Regions from separate parts of the Pseudoalteromonas sp. C8 genome, predicted to be linked through region 1. Evidence: riboswitches for the same ligand, from Rfam matches in the RefSeq annotation. Region 1 holds a riboswitch; the other holds the start of a gene.

The links. Region 1 has a riboswitch for lysine ahead of dapA (4-hydroxy-tetrahydrodipicolinate synthase). Riboswitches for the same ligand answer to the same signal wherever they lie in the genome.
Region 2: it holds a riboswitch for lysine, as region 1 does, so the genes downstream of both, lysC (lysine-sensitive aspartokinase 3) here and dapA (4-hydroxy-tetrahydrodipicolinate synthase) in region 1, are expected to answer to the same signal.

The regions. Positions count from the first base shown of each region.
Region 1 is NZ_WTKT01000011.1:52,709-56,124, reverse strand. Features, by position in the region: gene GQR39_RS12130 (protein adenylyltransferase SelO family protein) at 1-143, opposite strand, end outside; gene GQR39_RS12125 (DNA-3-methyladenine glycosylase I) at 155-850, opposite strand; lysine riboswitch at 1,041-1,241, shown strand; gene dapA (4-hydroxy-tetrahydrodipicolinate synthase) at 1,432-2,316, shown strand; gene GQR39_RS12115 (2,3,4,5-tetrahydropyridine-2,6-dicarboxylate N-succinyltransferase) at 2,332-3,072, shown strand; gene GQR39_RS12110 (PLP-dependent decarboxylase) at 3,072-3,416, shown strand, end outside.
Region 2 is NZ_WTKT01000003.1:232,059-235,474, forward strand. Features, by position in the region: gene GQR39_RS04710 (4'-phosphopantetheinyl transferase superfamily protein) at 1-563, shown strand, start outside; gene lysC (lysine-sensitive aspartokinase 3) at 649-2,052, opposite strand; lysine riboswitch at 2,128-2,300, opposite strand; gene nhaD (sodium:proton antiporter NhaD) at 2,402-3,416, opposite strand, start outside.

The DNA.
Region 1 (3,416 bases):
CGCAAATCAGCTGCAACGTTAATATTAAACTCTTTTGCTAAGCTCTCGTTCCACAGTAATAACTGAGGAAAGGCAACACTTGCAGGGAAATCTTCTATCGCAAAGTTTTCCGTAATGTCTGTGTATCTTGGCACTAATTTCATGGTAATTCCTATTATTGCTGACTTATACCAACACGGTTGTCACCTACGCCATAGGCCACAATTAAGCTCAACTCTTGCATACTTAAGCCACTTTGCTTTTGCATTTCGTTAAAAAAGGCTTGGGCTGCACTCAGTGATTTTTTAGTTTGTAAGCCGCCGTCTATAATTTTATGGGCACGCAAATAATTCTCTACATCGCGTGATAGTAAAAAAGTATCTTTACCAAGTGCTCGCAGTGCATAAGGCCCTGTATTTCCGCCTAAACGCGCACCATGCTTTTTTAAATACGCCCATAAACCAATAATATCGTCTGTTGGCCAATTAGCGATAAACTGACTAAAACTGCCATGTTCCTCTGCTATTTCGTGGATCATGTAAGCATTTTCGGTAATTGTTTTTACTTTTTTATAGTTACGAACAATTCGCTCATCCGTTGCTTTTTGTTCCAGCATATCAGGTGGCATCATTAATAACTTATCAACGCTAAAATCCCAAAAAACCTCTCTAAAGCCTGGCCACTTATTATTAATGACTGACCAATAAAAGCCACTTTGAAATACTTTTCGAGTAAATTCCTCAAGCCAATCGTCGTCACTTAACGTGCTTAGTTGTTTTTTAGATAGCGGTTTTGCGAGTAATAACTTAAGCATTTTTTCAGAGCCTTTTCGCTCTACCGCTCGCTTATAAATATCGCTAAATTTTTCCATCTGATTAATACCTTACTTCTACTATGGGTCTAGTGTACGAGAAAAGCACCCAATACGTAACCACCCCTCTTTTCGATGAATTAATCTGTATTTAGTAGCTTGACACCCAGATGGCTAAAATGCTTTAATCGCCGTAATTACCCTATTTAAATGCACAGGTTTGTAAGTTTTACTCTACAAACAGGTGCAAAGGGCTAGAAGAGGTGCGTTATTCAGGTAGCGTATGTTAGGAGCGCAAACTCCAGTGAGCATACGTGAGGGGAATTAACGCCGAGAAGTAACCACTTTTGCGAGGTGTTTATTTCGGGCGACTAGGTTGAACCCTAGCGACTGTCACCAATAGCTGCTTATAAAAAGCAGCTTATTAGTTTGGTGGAGAGCTTCTGGTCTTAAATATTAAGGCCGTGCGCCCTATTATTTTAAGCCCATTCGCTCTTCGAATTATTAGTTCGAACGACGTTAATGCGGCTCCTTCCATAAAGCTTTTTAACTCTTCGAATAATACCAATTGCATTAAATTAGTTATCGCTAAAATGATCACGTTTTTAATAAAGTTGGTACAAATTATAAGTTCGTGAGAGATGATCAACAACTTCAATTTAAACGACTACTCATTGTGGACCGCGCTCGTAACGCCATTTGATCAACACGGCGATGTTGACTACAACACGTTAACTAAACTGGTTAGCGAGCAAGAAGCGGCACATAACGGTATTTTACTACTTGGCAGTACGGGCGAAGGTTTAGCACTAACGCTAAAAGAGCAACAAGCCATTGTTGAACACGTATGCCAGCTAAAACCAGCAGTACCACTCATGGTTGCTGTGGGCGGTAGTAACCTAAAGCAACAAATTGAGTGGGTTAACTACTGTAATACACTCCCAATTCATAGCTTTTTACTTGGCTCACCGCTTTATACAAAGCCTGGCGCTATAGGTCAAACTCATTGGTTTGAAAGCCTACTTAATGCAAGTGTTCACCCGTGTATGCTTTATAACGTACCGGGTCGAAGTGCTGTTAGCATTCCAACGGCAACAATTCAAAACTTACAAAATAATAAAAATTTATGGGCGTTAAAAGAAGCGAGCGGCAGCATTGCTCAGTTTGAAGCTTATCGCCAAGCTGCGCCTAATTTAGCTATTTTTAGTGGCGACGATGCGCTAATGCCTTATTTTGCTCAAGCTGGCGCAAAAGGTTTAGTGTCGGTAGCTGCAAATGCATGGCCCGCACAAACTCACGAGTTTGTTAAACGCAGCTTAAGTGGTCAACACCCTAATTTATTTGCCCAGTGGTCAAGCGCTATTAATAGCCTATTTGCTGTTGCAAACCCTATTCCCGTAAAGGTATTGATGCATTTGCAAGGTCGCTTAAGCAGCCCGCAACTTCGTCCACCTTTAACACACCTTGAGTTAACTCAAACCGATTGCATCACAACTGCAAACAACACCATTTTATCTTGGCATTAAATACAGGTTTTTATAATGAGCTGGTTAGAACTATTAAATAATTTAGAATCGGGCGCAGTACGCGCAGCATCACAAAACGAAAGCGGCCAATGGCAAGCTAACGTAGAAGTAAAACAAGGCATTTTGGATGCCTTCAAAAATGGCACTAATACTGAGTTTGCAGGTGGTTTTGTTGATAAACATAACTTAGCTCCGCAAGAATTTAGTACTGACGATGGCGTACGTATGGTGCCGGGTGGCTCTAGTGTTCGCCGTGGTGCTTATGTTGCTAAAGGCACGATTATTATGCCACCAGCGTATGTAAACATTGGTGCATACATCGACGAAGGCACAATGGTAGATAGCCACGCATTAGTTGGCTCGTGTGCACAAGTAGGTAAAAACGTACATTTAAGTGCTGCAGTGCAGCTTGGTGGTGTACTTGAGCCAATTGGTGCAAGCCCAGTAGTTGTAGAAGACGACGCCTTTATTGGCGCTGGCTGTATTATTGTTGAAGGTGTAGTCATTAAAAAAGGTGCAGTACTTGCCCCAGGCGTGCGTTTATCGGCGACTATTCCGGTATACGACTGCGTAAACGAGCGCCAACTAGATAAAGGCGAGCCAATCCCAGAATACGCGATTGTAATACCAGGCTCTCGCCCTGCGTCAAACGAGTGGGCGCGCGAGCAAGGCTTAAGCATGTCGTGTGCGTTAATTGTTAAATACCGCGACGAGAAAAGCGATGCATCGTTATTGCTTGAAGAGGTTTTACGATAATGAGCTTTTTGAGCACGCCTATCAAAACCGCTGTAAATACAATTACACAACAACTTGATACACCTTTTTTTGTTTACGACCTAGATCAACTAAACACGCATCTTGCACGTTTAGTTGCGCAAACCGATGTAAAACTGTGGTACGCGGTAAAAGCAAATCCACTGTCTAAAATTATTCAAAGCTTAGACAGTGCTGGCTTTAATTTTGACGTAGCAAGTAAAGGTGAGCTTGAGCAAGTGCTAGCACAAGGTATTAGCTCACAGCGCGTGCTCAACACAGGGCCTGCAAAAAGCCCTAAACAAATTAAACACTTTATTGAGCGCGGAGTACGTATATTCGTAGCC
Region 2 (3,416 bases), on a different contig from region 1:
ATTTAGCTACGCGGTTATTGTTAAAACACCTTATTAAAATAACGCAGCCGCAACATACGCACTTACCCCTTAATAAAATGAGTACCGAATTTGACGAAGCAAGCTCAAAGCTGCAAATACACGTAAGTGGTGATGTTATTAATACCTGTATTTCGCACTCGCATGGTTTAGTTGGGGTCGCGCTAAATTTTGATAAAAGTGAATTTGGGTTTGATATTGAAAAAGTAAGCCTAAAGCGCCCATTTGAAAAGCTTGCTAAGCATTTTTATCATAATGATGAAATTTCACTTATCACCAAGCCTACTACTACCCAAGCCCAAGCAGATACGTTTTTTAGAATTTGGACATTAAAAGAGTCACTTGCTAAAGCCACCAGCCGCCCTATTGCAAAATTACTTAGCCCCAATGTGTTTGACGAATTACATAGTGCAAAGCTGAGTGCTTGCAGTAATAGCATTACTGTAGCTGATAGCAGTGACAACAATGTTTGTTTTGATGTGAGTGTGGTGCATAAAAAAAGCATCGACTGGCGATGCTTTTTATTAAATGATTTTGTTAAGTAATTTTGTTAAGTAATTTTGTTAAGTAACTTTATTTGTTGATTTTACTAGGTAACTTTACTAGGTGATTTTCCTGAATAACGGTTACTTACGCAGCAAAATCGTTTTCTAATAAACGGCTATGAATAGACTGTACTACGTTATCTGACTCAGTTTGCTCTACTAAAAAGCATAGGTTGTGCTTACTAGCACCATGGCAAATTAATCGTATGTTAAAGTCTTTTAATACACTCATTAAGTTCATTTCGTGTTGGCGTAATTGAATCTCAGAGCCAATAAGTGCCACCAATGTTAGGTTGTTTTCTACCGAAACATGGCAAAACTCTGCAAGCTTATCTAGGCATTCTTGATCAAGCTCTGGGCGCGAGGCGTTTTGCGCGTTATCAAGGGTTATAGCTACGCTGATTTCTGATGTGGTTACCAAATCTACCGATATATTGTATTCACTTAATAGTGTAAATACGCGTGCTAAAAAGCCGCTTGCTAGTAGCATTTCTGGGCTTTTAAGCGTAAGCAATATTTGGTTTTTACGTTGCGTTACTGCGCGTATACCTGGTTGCTGCGATTTTTCGCGCTCAATCCATGTACCGCCACGCTCTGGCTCGCGGCTAGAGCCTACAAATACATTAATGTGGCTACGGCTTGCTGGTAAAATAGTTGCTGGGTGCAATACTTTTGCGCCAAAGGTTGCCATTTCAGCGGCTTCGTCAAAACTTAAACGTGCAATAGGCGTCGCTTTTGCGCACAAACGCGGGTCGGTGCTAAAAATACCCACTACGTCGGTCCAAATATGCACGCTTTTAGCGTTAATTGCTTCAGCTAAAAGTGCAGCGCTATAGTCAGAACCACCACGTCCAAGCGTTGTTGTTTGGCCGTATTCGTCACTGCCAATAAAGCCCTGAGTAACAATTACTTGCTCATCTAATAACGGGATTAAGAATTCTTTAGCAGCTTGCGCTGTGGCCGCAACATTAGGCGTTGCTTTACCAAATTGGCTGTCGGTTTTAAGCACCTTGCGCACATCAAAGCGATCGGCATTTAAACCTTGTAAACGCAGCACCTGAGCAAACAAATACGACGATAAACGCTCACCAAAGCTAAGTAGCTCGTCGTGTTGCTGATCGGTAGTTAGTGACTCTTGAGCCAATGTTTGAAATGCTTTTAGGGTTTCGTTAAAGCCAACCGCTAAATCGGCATCAAGCGATAACTCATCTAAAATAGTTTGTTGAATAGCAAGCACGCCGTTTATGTGTTCTTGGCGCTCACTTGGGGTAATACTTGATTTACACAGTGCAACTAAATGGTTAGTTACGCCAGCACTGGCGCTCACGGCAACAATACGTACGCTTTTATCTGCAACAATAATTTCGCTACAGCGACTCATCGCTTCAAAATTTGCAACACTGGTTCCGCCAAATTTGGCAACGATGTAATCTGATTTTGCGCTTAACTCTGTTTGTGGCACTGTTTGTGGCGCTGATTGGGTAGTCATTTAGTCTCCTTTCGCGGTATCCAAACCGCAATAAAACAAGAAGAACTTGGCAAAGGAATGCTTGAAGATAAGTCCACTGCCAGAAGCTCTCCACCTATATTGGTGACAGTTTTGAGGATTCAGCCCCATAAACCGAAAAATAATGACGACGTACCATTATTTTCCTCGGCGAGTACTTCCCTCCTTAATGATCATCGGCTTTCGTCGCCTAACATTAAGTACCTAAGTATCGCACCTCTTCTGAATGCTTTATTAACCAGTAGCTAATAAAACAAAACCCCACTAAGTAGCGGGGCTTTGAAAGTTATCGTTTAGACGTCTAGCTGTCAAGCATTTAATAATCTATGAGTTAAATAAAACTGCCCATGTAATACGAGCCCGCATATCCTACGGTGTAACAAATTAATAAATGCAGCGATAAACGCAAGTAGCTCATAAAGGTAAGCGCTTTAACTTTGCTCATGGCAATAATGCCCGCAGCCGAACCAATAATAAGCATTGAACCGCCCACGCCCGTTGCATACGTAAACGACAACCAGTGTTGTTGGCTCATTACTATATCGGCTTTTAATAAAGCAGCAGTAAGCGGTACGTTATCGACCCCTGCTGATAATATGCCCATTAAGTAGTTTGCGTACTCAGGTGCCATTACCGTGTATAGGTCGGTAAATTTACTCAACATACCAATTTCTTTAAGCGCGCCTACAAGTAAAAGTACACCTACAAAAAACAATAATGTGTCGTATTCTATATCGCGAACAAAATCGATTATGTCTTTGTTTATGTCTTTTTTGCGCATTAAAAATTGCGCTACTAAAAACATCACTGATAAACCAAACAAGAAAGTTAATAAAGGCGGTACGCTGTAAACTACACTCAGCATAAGTGTGCTCACTACGGTAGATAAGAATATAACAGCAATGGTAATGTCGGTTTTTTCAATGCGGGTTTTACCTGCACCAGCAAACTCAACACGCCCTTTCATACCGATAGACAGTAACGCGGCTAGCAGCATAACGCTTGCAAGTGCTGGCGCTATAAGTAGTAATAAATGAGCAATGGTTACTTTGCCATCTAAAAATATCATCAGTGTGGTTACGTCACCGGTTATTAGCGAGACCCCACCTGAGTTAACACCAAACACAATAAGCGTGGCGTATTTAATGAGCTTTTTAGGTTCAAGTTTTAACGACATAACAACCGCGAGCGATATAAGCGTCGCTGTTACGTTGTCTGAAATCGACGAAAACAAAAATGCAAAACCACCCACCAAAAACATGAGCTTTTTTTCGCTAATACTTTTTGGCATAACACGGTGAACAATATTTTCTATAAACCCCTTTGAATTTAAATACGCTACAAAG